Regions from separate parts of the Shewanella sp. MEBiC00475 genome, predicted to be linked through region 1. Evidence: predicted binding sites of a transcription regulator. Region 1 holds the regulator's gene; each other region holds the start of a gene.

Region 1 (5,557 bases):
ACTAAATGCCTGCATTGCAGTACCTGGTTTTCCGTGCATAACGATATCGATATGTCCGCTAACCGGTCCGCTAACAACAGGGCTACCAATAAGTGAAGGGAAAGCGCTAGGTAAACCTGCGCCAGTGGCTTGGTGACATGCAGCACAAGTCGTGGCATAAACCTGCTCACCTTCGGTCATTAATTGCTCCAAGGTTAACGTGGGCAGATCTTCTGCTGGAGCAACTTTTGCTACGGTTTCGACAGCTTGAGTGGCTTTCTCGGTAACCGCATCGGTAATGTCAGTTGTCGTGGCTGCAATAGTGCTTGTGACATCAGCAACTGCTTTGTTTGCTTCTGTTTTTGCCTCGTTACTGCCTAAAAATTTTCCTATATCAGCAGCTTGTACAAGATCACCGCTATTATTGCCCCAAGCATTACGTTCAAAGGTAATCACTGCTGCAATTTCTTGGGCGCTAAGTTGTTTTGCAAAGGCCTGCATTGCGGTACCTGGTTTACCGTTTATGACGATATTTAGATGGCCTTCAACAGGGCCTTTTATGATAGGGCTGCCAATTAATGATGGGAATACACCAGGAAGACCCGCACCATTAGGTTGGTGACAAGCAGCACACCTAGCAATATAGATTTGTTCACCTTGTGAGGTTAGATCTCCGAGTGACAGGGTTTGGGTCATTGATGCCGCCGCCGCAGCAGCGGCATTGCTTGCTAGTTGTTTTTGTTCAACTAACCAATTATCAAAATCGTCCTCCGACAATGCTTGCACTACAATCGGCATAAAGCCATGGTCTTTACCGCATAATTCGGCACATTGGCCGCGATAAATACCGGGCTTATCAATACGAGTCCAAGTTTCATTAATAAAGCCTGGATTAGCATCTTTTTTAACGGCAAAAGCGGGCACCCACCATGAGTGGATAACATCATCAGAAGTCATCAAAAAACGTACTTTTTGGTTAATGGGGAGTACTAGTGGTTTATCAACTTCAAGGAGGTAATGTTCTCCTTTAGCCTCACTACCGTCAATTTGTTCTCTGGGGGTAGATAATGAGCTGTAAAATTCGATGTCTTTATCAAAATAGCTGTAATGCCATTTCCACTGCGACCCGGTAATTTTAATGGTGAGATCAGCATCGCTGGGATCTTCCATAGCAATTAAGGTTTTGGTGGCTGGAATAGCCATGGCGATTAAGATGATAAAAGGAATGACGGTCCAAGCAATTTCCACTTTGGTACTTTCATGAAAATTGGCCGCGACTGCGCCTTTTGATTTGCGGTGGTAAATCATTGAATAGATCATGATCCCAAACACCACTAACCCAATGGCACAACAGATATAAAGAATCGTCATGTGGAGGTGATAAACCTGACCACTGATATCTGTCACGCCTTGAGTCATGTTGAGGGGCATTGCTGTTGCCCCAAGCGGAAGTGCTACACACACAACCAGTAAACAATACAACCATTGCTTCACAAGACTGCTCCTCTGTTAATTGCAAATTGCAATTACAAAGAAAAGTCACACAGTAATTCTCTGCTCTATGCAAACTCTTCGGTTCCCGAAAAAAGTTTGATGACCTCAAAGTACCTTGGTGGTTGTAAACAGACGGTCTACGGTTTTATTGTTAGCTGTGCACCACGCTTGTACCTACGACTGAACTTATCAATTTGTGTTGACGTTTTCCCATCGATGACTATTAAATCTGCCATTTACGTCAAATTAAAGATAAAAAATTGTTTCATCCTTGTTAAGTACATTACTTGTAGATTAAGGATTGATCAAGATCACTTTTTTTCTTAATCGCCTGAAAAAGGTGAAAAAAAAGCCCTGAATTCAATACAGGGCTTGGTTATTAAGGGTTCGTGCTTAGTGAAACGAGCAAAAATTACTTGTTCCATTTGCTAAGGTCGGGCTAACAAGTTGATGTTTGTGAGGTAAGTGAGTATTCACATCTTCAATTACGATCCCTAATGCACGTGCGCTTTTGGCTACTATTTCCAAACGGCGACTATCGCGAGCATCAAGTGAGCTTGTCCAAGTTACTACTGCACTAGATGTACCACTAGTGAGTGCTTTTTCCATGGCCCATAATGTCTCGACTTCATCTTTGGTGTGAACCAGTAAAATGCGATCCATTCTCACTCCGGCACTTGCCAGCATATGTTTATAACCAATGTGAGGTGGGCTAATGAGTACAATCCAGCGGCCTTGTTGGCTTAACGTTGCTAGTTGACTACACAATTGACTCAGCTCTGCTTCACCTTGGGTAACCGTTTGCAATGTTTGAATGGTTTGGTTGCCCTGAAGTTCTGTGTCTGATAAATCTACCCATAAGCCAGGGTGGCGTGGGGCGATGCCCATTAGTTTGTTCATAACCAATCTCCATTACGGATAACACCAACGGCAAGCCCTTCGATGGTTAGGCTTTGGCAACTTAAATCTACTTTTATCGGGTTGTAATCTTCATTTTCTGCATGCAGATAAATGACGTTACCTTTTTGTTCAAATCGTTTTACGGTGACGTCATCGTCTATTCGTGCCACCACAACTTGGCCATTACGTGCTTGCTGCATTTTATGTACCGCGAGGAGGTCGCCTTCTAAAATGCCGATATTTTTCATGCTGTCACCACGAACCCGCAATAAAAAATCCGCAGCAGGTTTAAACATATTGGGGTCAACTTGATAATAGTTTTCCACATGTTCTTGGGCCAAAATAGGCTCCCCAGCAGCAACTTGCCCAATGAGTGGTAGACCGGTTTCAATCTGTTCTTCATGAGGTAATCGTATACCTCTAGAGGTACCAGGAATGATCTCGATAAAGCCTTTTTTGGCTAATGCTTTTAAATGCTCTTCGGCGGCATTAGCACTTTTAAAGCCAAGACGATTCGCAATTTCAGCTCGAGTGGGTGGCATACCTGTTTCGGCGATATTGTTTTTAATTAAGTCTAATATTTCAGCTTGGCGCGGCGTTAACGGTCTCATGACAATTCCTGTCTTTTTATACAGTGACTGTCATTATATACAGTGATTCTGTTCGCGCAAGTATTAACCAACTGTTTTTTGTTATTTGTTTGTACAAATTGATTTAACTTACTGTTATAAAACGTTATTTTATATTTTAACTTTGGGGTGTGACTTCTAAAGAAATCCAAAATGTAAAGATAAATAAGCCAGATAGTGTAAGCGGGGTTGTTTCTGGTATCCTATGCAACAATATTATAGTGGCTTATGTTGCGAAAATAACCATGTCAAAACCTGATTCAATATTTTTACGAACATTAAAGTGGATTCAAAAATGGATGGTGCAAACGATTGTTGTACCACATGATCCTTTTGATGACCTCAATATAGATCCGACTAAACCTTTAGTTTATTTGATGAAAACGGAATCTATTAGTGATATTGCCGCCTTGAGCGAAATCACAGAGGGCTTTGGTATGCCTAGTCCTTATGAACCATTAAAGCTTGATGGCTTGCAAGTGCCTCGAGTTGTTTGTTTAGAGGGGCGCAAACCATTATTTGGTAAACGCGAAAGTGGTGAAAAATTCATTAATTATTTTACCAGTCTATTATCTCTTCATCGTGAGAACTCTGAATTAGATATTCAGTTGGTTCCTGTTTGTCTTTATTGGGGACGTACCCCAGGGAAAGAAGATGACAGCATGAAAGCGGCTGTATTTGAAAGAGAAAATCCAACATGGCTACGTAAATGGTTAATGATTTTATTTTTAGGACGACATAATTTTGTCCAGTTCTCTAATGCATTATCGCTTCGTTATATGGCCGATGAACACGGTACAGATAAAAGAATTGCTCACAAGTTAACCCGTGTTGCACGAGTGCATTTTCGCCGCCAACGCAAGGTAATGACAGGGCCACAGTTACCTAATCGAAACGTATTGTTTGCTTCTTTACTAAAATCTGAGTCTATCAAGAAGGCGATAGAAGAAGAATCGACAAGCAAAAAAGTCTCGGTGGAGAAAGCTCGCGAAACTGCTATTGAATATCTTGACGAAATTGCTGCTCATTATTCCGATAGCTTAGTGCGCATAGCTGAACGCTTTCTGACTTGGTTATGGAATAAATTATACAGTGGCATTAATATTAAAGGTGCCGAACAGGTAAGACAGTTACATCATGATGGCCATGAGATTGTTTATGTGCCTTGTCATCGCAGTCATATGGATTACTTATTACTGTCGTATATTTTGTATTACCAGGGCATGGTTCCTCCACATATTGCCGCGGGTATTAACCTTAATTTCTGGCCTGCAGGACCGATGTTCCGTCGTGGTGGGGCATTCTTTATCCGCCGTAGTTTTAATGGCAATAAACTGTATACAGCAGTCTTTCGTGAATATTTAGATCAGTTGTTTGCTAAGGGTTATTCCGTCGAATATTTCACTGAAGGTGGTCGTTCGCGTACCGGACGCTTGCTGGCGCCTAAAACGGGTATGTTGGCCATGACTATTAACAGTGTGTTACGTGGGATAGAGCGTCCAGTGACTTTAGTACCTGTGTATTTAGGGTATGACCATGTTATGGAAGTGGCTACTTATCATAAAGAATTAAGTGGTAAGAAAAAGAAAAAAGAATCTGTGTGGCAGGTATTTGGGGCAATTAGTCGATTAGGTAATTTTGGCCGAGGTTATGTCAATTTTGGTGAACCCATTAATCTACAGCACTTCTTAAATCAGCAGGCACCGGAATGGCGTGCTGAGCTTGCAAAAGATCCCGATCAAAAACCGTCGTGGTTTACGCCATCGGTTAATTCATTAGCTAACCGCGTGATGACTAATATTAATGGTGCAGCCGCCGCCAGTTCGGTGGCATTGACCAGTTTGGTGTTATTGGCATCAGAGCAAAATGCGTTGGAAAGAGGCCAGTTAGAACGTCAGCTTGATTTGTATTTAGCCTTACTTAACACCGTGCCATATACCGATTTCACATCTGTAGCAGAAGGTAATGGTAAATCGATTGTTGATCATTGCTTGTCGTTAGATAAGTTTGTTAGTAGCAAAGATCCTATTGGCGAAATTATTTCGGTCGATGAGAAAATTGCTATTACTATGAGTTACTATCGTAATAACATTATTCACCTTATGGCGCTTCCTTCATTAATTGCCAGCTGTTTGGCTCACTATGATGTATGCGATCGTAAACGCATCCATGCGGTTGTTATGGATTTATATCCGTTACTTAAAGCCGAGCTCTTTATGGGCATTGATGATGTACCTGCGCATATAGATAGCATTTTAGAATTTATGGTTGAACAAGGTTTATTGAGTGGTGAAGATGATTTTGTCATCACACCTCGTCATATCACGCAAGTGTTGCTTCTTGCTGAAACCATAAATGAAACCTTGCAGCGATATGCCATTATCTTCAATTTACTGGCGATCAAGCCTGATCTGGAACGTTCAGAACTTGAAACCGATAGTCATTTATTAGCCAAGAGATTAGGCGCATTACATGGCATTACTGCTCCAGAGTTTTATGATAAAAAGCTGTATAACACCTTGAGTGTGAAACTGAAGGAATTGGGTTATTTAAGC
Region 2 (5,557 bases), 2.1 Mb from region 1:
AAAATTGCTTAGGTTACTCGAAACCCAATGTTATCGAGCCGTCGGCGGATTAAAACAAAAACGCTCTGACTTTAGATTAGTCAGTGCTAGTCATAAAAATTTATTGGATTTGGTTGAAAAAGGTGAATTTAGACGTGATCTATATTATCGCATTGCAGGATTTCCCATTTACTTACCCTCGTTACGTGAACGCCATGATGACATTCCAGGACTCGTTAAGCATTTTATAAAGTATTCTGAATACAAACATAAAAAGTTTTCGGTCAATGCTTTAACTTTACTGAGCCGCTATGCATTCCCTGGTAATATTCGGGAATTAAAAAATATTATTGAACAAGCGGCACTGATAGCCAACGAAGATACTATCCACAGCAATGATTTACCTGAAAGTGTACAACTAACAGTAACAAGTGATGTCGTTAACACCAATACAGACACAGAAATAGTGACTTTAGATGACATGGAGTGTGCATATCTTTCTCAAATATGCTCGCAATATCAGGGATCACCAGCTGAGTTAGCCATAACACTGAATATTAGTGTGCGTACTTTATATCGTAAATTACAGCGCTATGGCTTAAAGCTTACAACGCTGTAATAACAATATCTCCACCATCGTTATCATTAATGATGATGATGCATTATTGAGTGCTTTTTACAGCAACGTTTCATTGTAGCTGTTTCATTTGCCAATTCAGATTCAGACTCGCAGCAACGTTTATGTGTCCCCGAGTCAGATTGATTATGGCAGCCTTCCTCACCATGCGCATGATGTTCATGCTCATGTCCATGTTCATGTTCATGGTTACAACAACCACCATTGGCCTTCTTAGCAATATTATTGATTGATGGACGCCCCTGACTTGCCTCGGTAAATGGCTCACAGTCTGCTAAATTAGCACCTGCAAAATACTCTATTGCTGTGCGACCATTTTTTGCATGAAATACACTCAATTGTTGGCTTAATAATTTAGATAACAGTTGTTGACCAATGTTACGCACGATGACGCGATCCGCTCCATTTGCCAGTATCATGCTGACTAATTGTTGCTTACCCTCACATCCTTCAGTTAACGCTGGGTTCACAAAGCGCCCTTTTACTTGGCCTTGCTCATCGATAAATAGCATCTCATCGGCACGACTAAAGTGGTTGGCAATATGTTGATCTTTCATTGGTATGGCGGTAATCATAATTTCTCCTCATGTGCATTTTGCATTAACAACGCTTTACCATTGGTTAAGCAGTCCATTAATTTAAAACGCGCAAGCTTAAGTACATTAGCTAACGTTTGACGTGACACTCCCATTTGAATAGCCGCTTGTTGCTGTTGCATTTTTAACAAGTCAACTAAACGCAATGCTTCAAACTCATCGCTATCCATTGCAATGTTTTCAAGTTTGTCCATCGGAATACCATTGGGCTTGAAACAGCTTTTAGCTGGTCCCCCACAAATTGTTCGCTGAATTTTCGGTCTTGACATAATCAACTCATGTTTGTTGGCATATGCTATATATACACCTATAAGTGGCATATGCCAATTATAATTTGTATTTTGTGATCGATTGCACTCTTTATGTAAACATGATTTTTTTGTCCATAAATGGCTGTAAATATGGCTGATAAACAATCAATAATAACGAGTTATACTAATCTCAAAGCCCTTAGCATTTAATGCTTGGTAAGCATTTCCATTGGGTTGAATATTGAGGTGTGAGTAAATCACGGCGCATGGCCCATTTTTGTTGTATCCCTTGAGCGGCGAGAAACACCGTATCGCGTCCATATCGTTGGTTGATGCCGTCAAGCGTGTGCATCAAGGCATAATTGACTTTAGCGGTATTAAACAAATCAAATTGAAAGTTTTTCTCGCTGGCTAAATCAACCAAGCCCACACCAATTTTGTAATAGCGTACACCTTGGCGAAATAATCTAGGAGCGGCTTCTGTCATGGCTTTGGTGAGTTCAATGGTGCAATGAGTTGGACATGGAAAATGTACGATAACTTTATAACTCACAGGCCGTTCGTCATGGGGCGAATTACTGGCAAACAACAACATAGTTTTACAATGTGAGCCTTGTTGACGGGCTTTAGTTGCCGCAATGCCAACATGTTTACTCAATGCTTGTAATAGCGATTCAACATCGCAAATACGTTCACCCACGCTACGAGTGGAGAAAATTTGTTTCTTATCTGCCCTAGCCTCATCCCATTGTTTGCACACTTGGCCATTTAGCTCACGAACCGTGCGTTCGATTTCAATACTAAATTGTTTTCTCGCGAGACTCGGAGGCATGGAAGCGAGATCATGTGCGCTGCGAATGTTCATCAATTCAAGCTTTTTACTAATACGTCTGCCAATTCCCCATACCTCCTTTACGGCAAGTTGGCGTAAAATATCATTACGTTGCTGCGCCGTTTCGATAACGCACACACCTTTATACCCCGGTATTTTTTTAGCGGCGTGATTGGCAATTTTTGCTAAGGTTAACGTTTGCCCCATTCCCACACAAACCGCTAAACGGGCTTCTTTCCATACTGCGCGTCGGATTAACTGGCCTTGGGTATACAGACATTTGATAGCGGGATAACAATGTTTAAAAGAGAGGAAGCTTTCATCAATTGAATACACATGCTGCTCTGGCGCAAAACGGCCTATTATCGCCATCATTTTTGCTGATAAGTCGGCATAGAGCTCATAATTAGACGAACACACGATGACATTACGTTGAGCACATAATGCTTTAACTTGAAAATAGGGTAAAAACTTTTCAATACCGGCCTCTTTTGCTTGCCGGTTAGCCGCGACAATGCAGCCATCATTATTGCTCAGTACAATAATCGGTCTGCCGCGCCAATCAGGGCGAAAAACCTGTTCTGCACTACAATAAAATGCATTGGCATCGACTAAGGCAAACATTGTTATTTACCCTTTTTTGCTGATAAACAGTGGACTTTGACGATGACAACGAATTGAGCGGATCACCACACCTTCGATGCTAAAGTCATCATAGTCGCATATGGTTACGGGTAAATGTTGCTCATTAGATGACACCAACATTCGTCGTTGCATGTCGATAATTTTACACACAAACTCACCATTAAAATTAGCCACTATCACATCCCCGCTTTTTGCAGTTTCATGGCGATCAACAATCAATAAGTCACCATCGAATATTCCCACACCTTGCATCGACTCGCCTTCGGCTAAGCCGATAAAAGTGGAACTTGGGTGCTGAACTAACATCTCATCAAGACTGAGGCTTAATTGAAGGTACTCGGCTGCAGGTGACTCAAAACCGGTAATGCCGGCACTGGCTGCAATGGGAATGACGCGCATATGACAACCTCTAATATGAAATAGATATTGTATAAAAATATACTGTATAAATAAACAGTGTATATTAGCGTTAAATTTTGTCAGTGCAAGCTTATTTGATTTGAACCGAGACAAGCAGCAGTTATTTTCAATTGTTAGCGCCATTTTTATTGTCATCTACACGCGACCGCGCGCCATAACTCACTCATCTTCAATGCGGCAAAGCATCAATACATCAAAGTGATAGCTTCATTATTGATGAAATAATATGTCCAAGGTCAAAATATAATCAACGGGCTTGGTCTACACTGTTAACAGGAGCTAAAAACCAAGCTAACCTGTTTATAAAACAAACGAGTATACTTATTTCATATTGGCTCGGGGGTCTAGCATGACACTCGCAACATTCCATATCGACATGCACGATGATAATTGCTTACTGAACCTTGCTGGTGATTGGCAACTAGGCCAAGCACCACTAGGCGCAGATATTTGTGCTGAGCTGCCATCGAATTGCCATAGTGTCACCTTAATTACCACAGAATTATCCCATTGGGATTCAAGTCTCGCTATTGCTCTATTACAGTTATCTCGCTGGTGTGAACAACATAAACTATCACTAGACACTCAACAAACGCCTCAAGGGCTACAGCAATTACTGCAACTTGCTACCGATGTTGCTGTTTATCAACCAACTAATGAAGGTGCCATTGGCGGTCTGTGGCCGATGTTACGTCGTCAGCTTATTGTGCAAGGTTTGCAGGTACACGACGGATTAGTGTTTGTTGGCAATAGCACGCTTGCATTGGGAAACTGGTTAAAAGGTAAAGCCAGTACTCGCAGGAGTGATATTGTATTTTTCATCGAACAAGCTGGGCCTAAAGGCCTTGCTATTGTCACCTTAATTAGTCTGCTTGTAGGTATGATTTTGGCTTATTTAGGCTCGGTACAGCTGCGCCAATTGGGGGCTCAAGTGTATGTGGCTAACTTAGTGGCTATAGGGATGGTGCGGGAAATGGGCGCCCTTATGACAGGGGTTATTATGGCCGGCAGAACAGGGGCTGCTTATGCGGCACAATTAGGCACTATGCAGGTTAATGAAGAAATTGATGCATTGCGAGTAATGGGAATTTCGACCATGGAGTTTCTGGTTTTACCTCGATTGTTGGCATTGGTTTTCATCATGCCGTTAATGTGTATTTATTCTGATGTAATCGGCATGATTGGTGGTGCAATTGTTGCCAATGGAATGGGGGTTAGTTACACCCAATACATTTTGCAAACCCAAGTAGCCATTGATTGGGTAGACATTTCAGCCGGTTTAATAAAGAGTTTAATTTTTGGCTTTCTTATTGCGATTGCGGGTTGTCAGGCTGGGCTGCTTTGCGGTCGAGATTCTAATGCCGTTGGTTTAGCCACCACCAGCGCAGTGGTTAAGGCCATTGTCTTTCTCGTGGTTTCCGACGCTGCCCTCAATGTTTTATACGATAAATTAGGGATCTAATCATGGTTGATGATGCCTTTATCAGTGTACGTAATCTTACCGTCGGTTATGGCAGTACCGAGGTGCAAAAACAACTCAACTTCGACATTAACAAAAATGATATTTTTTTTGTTATTGGTGGCAGTGGTTGTGGCAAAACAACCTTGCTGAAATCGATGGTGGGATTACTTACACCACTAAAGGGTGAAGTACTCTATCAAGGCAAAAACTTTTATGAGGCAGATGAACCCGCGCAGGTAGCAATGCTTAAAGATTGGGGCATTACCTTCCAAACAGGTGCGCTATTTTCGAGTATGTCACTTGGCGAAAATGTGGCTTTACCCTTGCAGCTCTATACCGACCTTTCTGAGCGACAAATAGCCGAAGCCGTTGCCTATAAGCTGGCATTAGTCGGCTTAGCTGGCTTCGAGAAGTTTTACCCTGCCGAGTTAAGTGGCGGTATGCACAAACGCGCAGGATTAGCGCGCGCACTCGCATTAGACCCTCAACTGTTATTTTTTGATGAACCCTCTGCAGGTTTAGACCCTATTAGTTCAATGCGTTTAGATCAATTGATCGTGCAAATATGCCAAGCGCTAGACTCTACCGTGATCATTGTGTCCCACGAGTTACCCAGTATATTGTCGATCGGCACCCGCTGTGTGTTTCTGGATAATCAAACCAATACGATGCTCGATTGTGGTGACCCTCGAGAATTAAAGATACACAGTAATCAGCCTAGGGTTCGTCAATTTC
Region 3 (5,557 bases), 1.6 Mb from region 1:
CCCATTGACGAATTGTCCTTAAAAAGTGTTATCAGTCGATGGATGAATAAGCCACAACTCACCCATTTTGATACCCAAATATTGAATTGGGATTTATGTTTAACACAAGTCAATCAGAAAACCGATTTAGCGTTGGATATGCTAAAGATGCTGGTGAACTCATTACCAGAAACAACAAAAGCTATCGAAAAAGCATTACTGACAAGAGATGCAGACCTACTACTTCAAGTCGTACATAAATTGCATGGGGCAACATGTTATTGCGGCGTACCAACAACACAAAAACTGTGTCGAGATATAGAGTCTGGATTAAAACATAAAATTGACCTTAATGACTTAGAACCTGAAATACTAGAGTTACTTGATGAGTTAACTAAGGTAGAATTAGCAGCAAATCAAGTGATAAATCAGCTATCAGTGGATACTCCAAATGACCAGTAAATCCGGTTTTTTTAAACGCCTTAAAGCATTATCGTTACCGCAAAAGCAGCTTTTTGCCCTAGCGCTATGTCAACGTATGCTCCCGAACTACCAACTTTTTTCTGAAGTGTGTGAATTCGGCCAACCTCAAGTATTAAGTACAGCATTAGATTTGTTATGGCAAAGCCAGTATGACAAAAAACTTAAATTCAATATCGATGTGCATTTGCAGCGCCTCGATGAAAACACTCCTGAGCCGAGCGAATTTGAAGCCTATGGAGCTTATCCAGCAATGGATGCTGCTGTCGCGATTGCCAGCCTTATGGGAGCGATAGACGGTAAGATTGAAGAAGATATAACGAATATCAGCAAGTTATCATCGAGTACTGTGGCCAATTATATTGAAGCCATTAGTGATGAATCCTTAATGGATGAAGCGCTCGATGAGTTTGTATTTTCACATCCAGTAATGGAAGAAGAAAAACAATTACAAGCCATGTTACTCGATATTATCGAAGCAAATCCGGAAATAAATAGTGAATTAGTTAAAGGTTTACGTAAAGATATTATTGAAGCTGGTGTGTCTAATATCGGTATTAGTCTGTAATACACAGTCTAAGCCTTGCAATAAACATTGTTTAGCCTGAACTTATTCAGGCTTTTTATTGAGTGCCGTCCATGAGAAGAATTTTTTATCAAGGTTTCACCTTCAGCAATGCTAATGGTAAGACTGATGACTGGACGCTAGTTATTGGCAATCAAGTACGAGTTGGTTCGTTATTTGAACTAAGAAGACAAGTACACTTTTTTACTGAGCTAGGCATATTACCTCCGCCTAAAGTATCAAAGGCCAGTTTAAACAATAAATCAAAAAAATAATCACCGTTTAACTTTAACCTAATTGCATCCGCCTACCAAAAAGCAGTACAGTGACCTTATTACCATTTTGTTAAGGAATTGCGAGGGATGTCCAGTATTCTTACCCCGCTAATCGCTGTTTTTATAATTATGCTGCTTGGCAGTATTGTTCAAAAATTGAGACTGTTGCCACCAGATACCGATCTGATCCTCAATCAATTTGTCTATTACATTGCCTTCCCGGCAATTTTACTGATTGTTTTAGCCGAAACTCGTATTGAAGATATTATTCAATGGGGCTTTATTGGCGCATTTAGTCTCGCGATGGTCATCACTTACGCCATAGTGATTGTTGTATCACTTTGGTGTGCTCCAAAGCAGCAAGCTGTTGCCGCCATGCGAGCCTTAAACGCCACATTTGGCAATACCGCCTTTATTGGTATTCCATTGCTGAGCTTGTTATTCCCAGGACACAAAATGGCATTAGTTGCGGCTTCAATTGCCAGCTTACTGTCGGTGTTCATGTTTGCTTTTGCGTTAGTGTCTATTGAACTTGCCAGCCGAAATAAACAATCAACCGACCACGCTATCGTCATCATGGGTAATGCACTGTATAAAAATCCGATTGTGCTAGGCAGCCTCATTGGTATCACCTTATCAGCATTGCATATCACCTTACCTGAAAGTCTGGCTTTGGTACTTCACCAAGTGGGTAACACCTCCAGCCCTTGTGCACTATTTGCTATAGGTATGGTACTTGCCAAAGCTTTACGACATCAATCTTTTGCAAAGATGTTCAGTCTTAGCCTGATTACAGAATTGAGTTTAATTAATTTACTCAAATTAATTATTCAGCCTTTTATTGCCTTTGGATTACTCAAATTATTTGGCGTAGAACACGAATTACTGATAATGGGAGTGCTTTTAGCAGCATTACCCACGGCAGCAAGTGTGTATCTACTGGCAGATCGCTACCAAATTAATGCTAATGGAAGTGCCCAAGGGATTTTATATGGCACATTAGTGACCTTTATTAGTTTGCCTATAATAGAAATACTATTAAAATCCACTGGTTAATCATTAACCGCTAGCAGGCGATAAAATAGTCAGCGATAATTTCACACCAACTACTTTACTGTATATAAAATCAGTATATACTGTTTATCAATACAGTGGTTTGAACGTTTCATTGACAAGGATTCACTATGCTTTGCCAACTCAGCATCAATAATTTTGCTATCGTGCGTTTTTTAGAACTCGACTTTAAAGCCGGTATGACAAGCATCACCGGAGAAACGGGTGCAGGTAAATCGATTGCTATCGATGCCCTAGGATTGTGCTTAGGAAACCGCAGTGACGCAAACACCATCAGACCGGGTGCAACTAAAACAGAAATTAGTGCAAGGTTTACCCTCCATGATGTCCCTTTAGCCAAACGCTGGCTAGAAGACAACGATCTCGATGCTGAAGATGAATGTATATTGCGTAGGACTATCAATAATGACGGTCGCTCGAGAGCCTATATCAATGGTAATCCAGTCCCTGTAACCCAATTAAAATCAGTAGGTCAGCTCCTCATTGGTATTCATGGCCAACATGCTCATCATGCCATGCTTAAAAATGACCATCAGTTAGCTTTACTCGACAGTTATGCCAACCACAAGCTACTGATAGATAGCGTTAGTGCCAGCTATCAACGCTGCAAACAAGTGGAAAACGAGCTAAAACAGCTTGAACAAGCTCAGCATGAACGTATTTCGCGTCAACAGTTACTGCAATATCAAGTAGAAGAACTTAATGAGTTTAATTTAGGCATAGATGAATTTGATGAAATAGAACAAGAACACAAGCGCTTAGCCAATGGCACAGATTTAATTGAACGCTGCCAAGCGGGTTTACATTTATTGACAGAAAGTGATGAAGGCAATATAGAATCTCTACTCAATAAAGTGGCCAGTATTGCTGATACGCTTCAAGGCTATGATGAATCCCTTGCGCCTATTAGCACTATGATCAGCGATGCGTTAATTCAAGTACAAGAAAGTGCGAGTGAAATTGAAAGTTATTTAAGCAGTTTAGAGCTTGATCCAGAACATTTTGCCTATTTAGAAAAACGCCTTTCAACAGCTATGCAATTGGCACGTAAGCATCATGTGAGTGCTGATAAGCTGGCACTACATCATCAAGCCTTGATGAGTGAATTGGCAGAACTTGCTGACGACGAGACTAAATTAGATGGTATAAGACAGCAACTTGAAGACACTAGAAACGCCTATTTAACCAATGCGCAAAAACTTAGTCAAAGTCGTAGCCGTTATGCTAAAGAATTAGACAAGCTAGTTACCCAGTCTATCCATGAGCTCAATATGCCTAAGGGTAAATTTACTATTCAAATTAATCATAATCCGGACAACATTTCAGTTAATGGCTGCGATAGCATTGAATTTATGGTGACCACAAACCCTGGGCAACCATTACAACCGATTTCTAAAGTTGCCTCTGGCGGTGAGTTATCGCGTATTGGATTAGGGATTCAAGTGATCACAGCTAAAAAAGTGGCAACACCGACATTAATATTCGATGAGGTTGATGTCGGTATTTCAGGTCCAACGGCTTCTGTGGTTGGACGCATGTTGCGCAGCCTCGGAGAGTCTACTCAAGTGTTGTGTGTCACTCATTTACCCCAAGTTGCGGGTAAAGGTCATCAACATATGTTTGTAAACAAATTCAATAAAGCGGGTGCCACAGAAACTACGATGCAGGCATTAGATAAAGATCAACGGGTTAATGAATTGGCACGCTTACTAGGTGGAGACGTGATTACTGAAAACACCTTAGCTAACGCCCGAGAGTTATTACAATAAAGGTCATGACTTATCAAAAATCAAGATGCATGTTACCATTGTGTTAAATGGATTTTGCGGATAAAGAATGATGATGTTGTTAAAAATGATTGGTGTGCTGGTTGGATTAATAAGCAGCTTATTAGTATTTGCCGTTGTCTGCTTAGTGGCAATCAACGCTTCCGACAGAACAAAGTCTCCTAATACGTTATTAGTTGAAAGCTGGCTAAAGCAGCAACCTGTTGCATCGAGTGAAAACGGGGTTGAGTATGCTATGAAGATGCTGAGCACTATCGAGGGTGCTAAATCGAATCCACAAGAAACATCGCTCAGCTTTAGTACTCAACAAACTAAATTAATTCGCGACTTTAAAGAAGCTTGCCACTTAGCAGATTGGGAAACTTGCAATGAGTTTTTTAATCGTAATAGTGTAACAATTAACCGTGCTATTAATGCCCATCAAGCCAATATTGATAAATACAATATATTAGTCGCTATGCCTGATTGGCAAGAAAATGATCAGTCTTTAATCCCTCAAGATCAAATTCTCTGGTCTCAACTGTTTCAGTTAAGAGAGCTAAGTTTACTTGAAACGATGAATCGCTCGGGATCTATTGCCAGCAAAATAGGGGTTGATGCTGCAATAGCATTCCTAAACAAAGAAACGCATTTTTGGAATAATGTATATCACTCATCGGGATCGTTACTGGTTCATATGATTGTCAGTGGTGTACTGAAGGAGCAACTCCGCTTTGCGGGTACTTTAGCTCAAAGCAATAAAGAAGTGGTTAAAAATATCAGTGCTTGGCAATCCCCTTTCAGTTTAAATCAAAATGACTATGAACGTATATTTTCAGGTGAGTGGCTCTTTGGTCACAACGCCATGCAGCAAATGGTAATGGAAGCTCAACAAGATACAGCACCATTTTACGAGCAATGGTTAGCTAAAATGTTTATTAAACCCATTGATGATGATAACTTGCGGGCTGAATATTTCGTTAATATGGTTAAAGAACCTGTATCAACAGATGCATCGCTTATGCTTAAAAAACCAGAATATTGCAATAACGACAATAGCCTGCTGCAGTTATGGCAATTACGCTACAACCCAGTGGGTAAAATATTAAGCTGCTCTTATTATGAAACAGATCTTAAATTGCGCATCGTCAATATGAATAATGAAATAGAACAGCTACGCAGCAATTTAATGATGACTCAATAAATCTTAGTATCTCTGAGTTTGCAATGACAAGAATCAAATATGAAAAAAGAGCACATTGCGTTCTTTTTTATTCGATGTTTATGACTACGTTATAGATAATAAACTGCCAACTGCACACCTATTAACGAAAAAAAACCTGCTAATACATCATCAATCATAATACCAAAACCGCCATGTACTTTGGCATCAAGCCAACGTATTGGCCAAGGTTTAA

What was found. The regulator LexA, encoded in region 1, represses DNA repair genes until DNA is damaged. The targets are predictions, from matches to a motif close to TACTGTATNNNNATACAGTA.
Region 2: FCN25_RS19875 (LexA family transcriptional regulator) is a predicted target of LexA. The motif match lies at 3,380-3,399, and genes of this name have one in related genera.
Region 3: recN (DNA repair protein RecN) is a predicted target of LexA. The motif match lies at 2,434-2,453, and genes of this name have one in related genera.

Annotation. Positions count from the first base shown of each region.
Region 1 covers NZ_CP039928.1:1,882,921-1,888,477, reverse strand. Annotated here, with positions in the region: gene coxB (cytochrome c oxidase subunit II) at 1-1,473, opposite strand, end outside; gene FCN25_RS08310 (cell division inhibitor SulA) at 1,867-2,373, opposite strand; gene lexA (transcriptional repressor LexA) at 2,370-2,984, opposite strand; gene plsB (glycerol-3-phosphate 1-O-acyltransferase PlsB) at 3,248-5,557, shown strand, end outside.
Region 2 covers NZ_CP039928.1:4,487,549-4,493,105, reverse strand. Annotated here, with positions in the region: gene FCN25_RS19895 (sigma-54-dependent Fis family transcriptional regulator) at 1-598, shown strand, start outside; gene FCN25_RS19890 (NifB/NifX family molybdenum-iron cluster-binding protein) at 625-1,191, opposite strand; gene FCN25_RS19885 (DUF134 domain-containing protein) at 1,188-1,481, opposite strand; gene FCN25_RS19880 (Y-family DNA polymerase) at 1,663-2,919, opposite strand; gene FCN25_RS19875 (LexA family transcriptional regulator) at 2,926-3,339, opposite strand; gene FCN25_RS19870 (ABC transporter permease) at 3,710-4,822, shown strand; gene FCN25_RS19865 (ABC transporter ATP-binding protein) at 4,825-5,557, shown strand, end outside.
Region 3 covers NZ_CP039928.1:3,496,513-3,502,069, reverse strand. Annotated here, with positions in the region: gene barA (two-component sensor histidine kinase BarA) at 1-441, shown strand, start outside; gene FCN25_RS15640 (YjaG family protein) at 431-1,027, shown strand; gene FCN25_RS15635 (DUF3319 domain-containing protein) at 1,099-1,299, shown strand; gene FCN25_RS15630 (AEC family transporter) at 1,387-2,355, shown strand; gene recN (DNA repair protein RecN) at 2,484-4,142, shown strand; gene FCN25_RS15620 (hypothetical protein) at 4,210-5,343, shown strand; gene FCN25_RS15615 (phosphatidylglycerophosphatase A) at 5,433-5,557, opposite strand, start outside.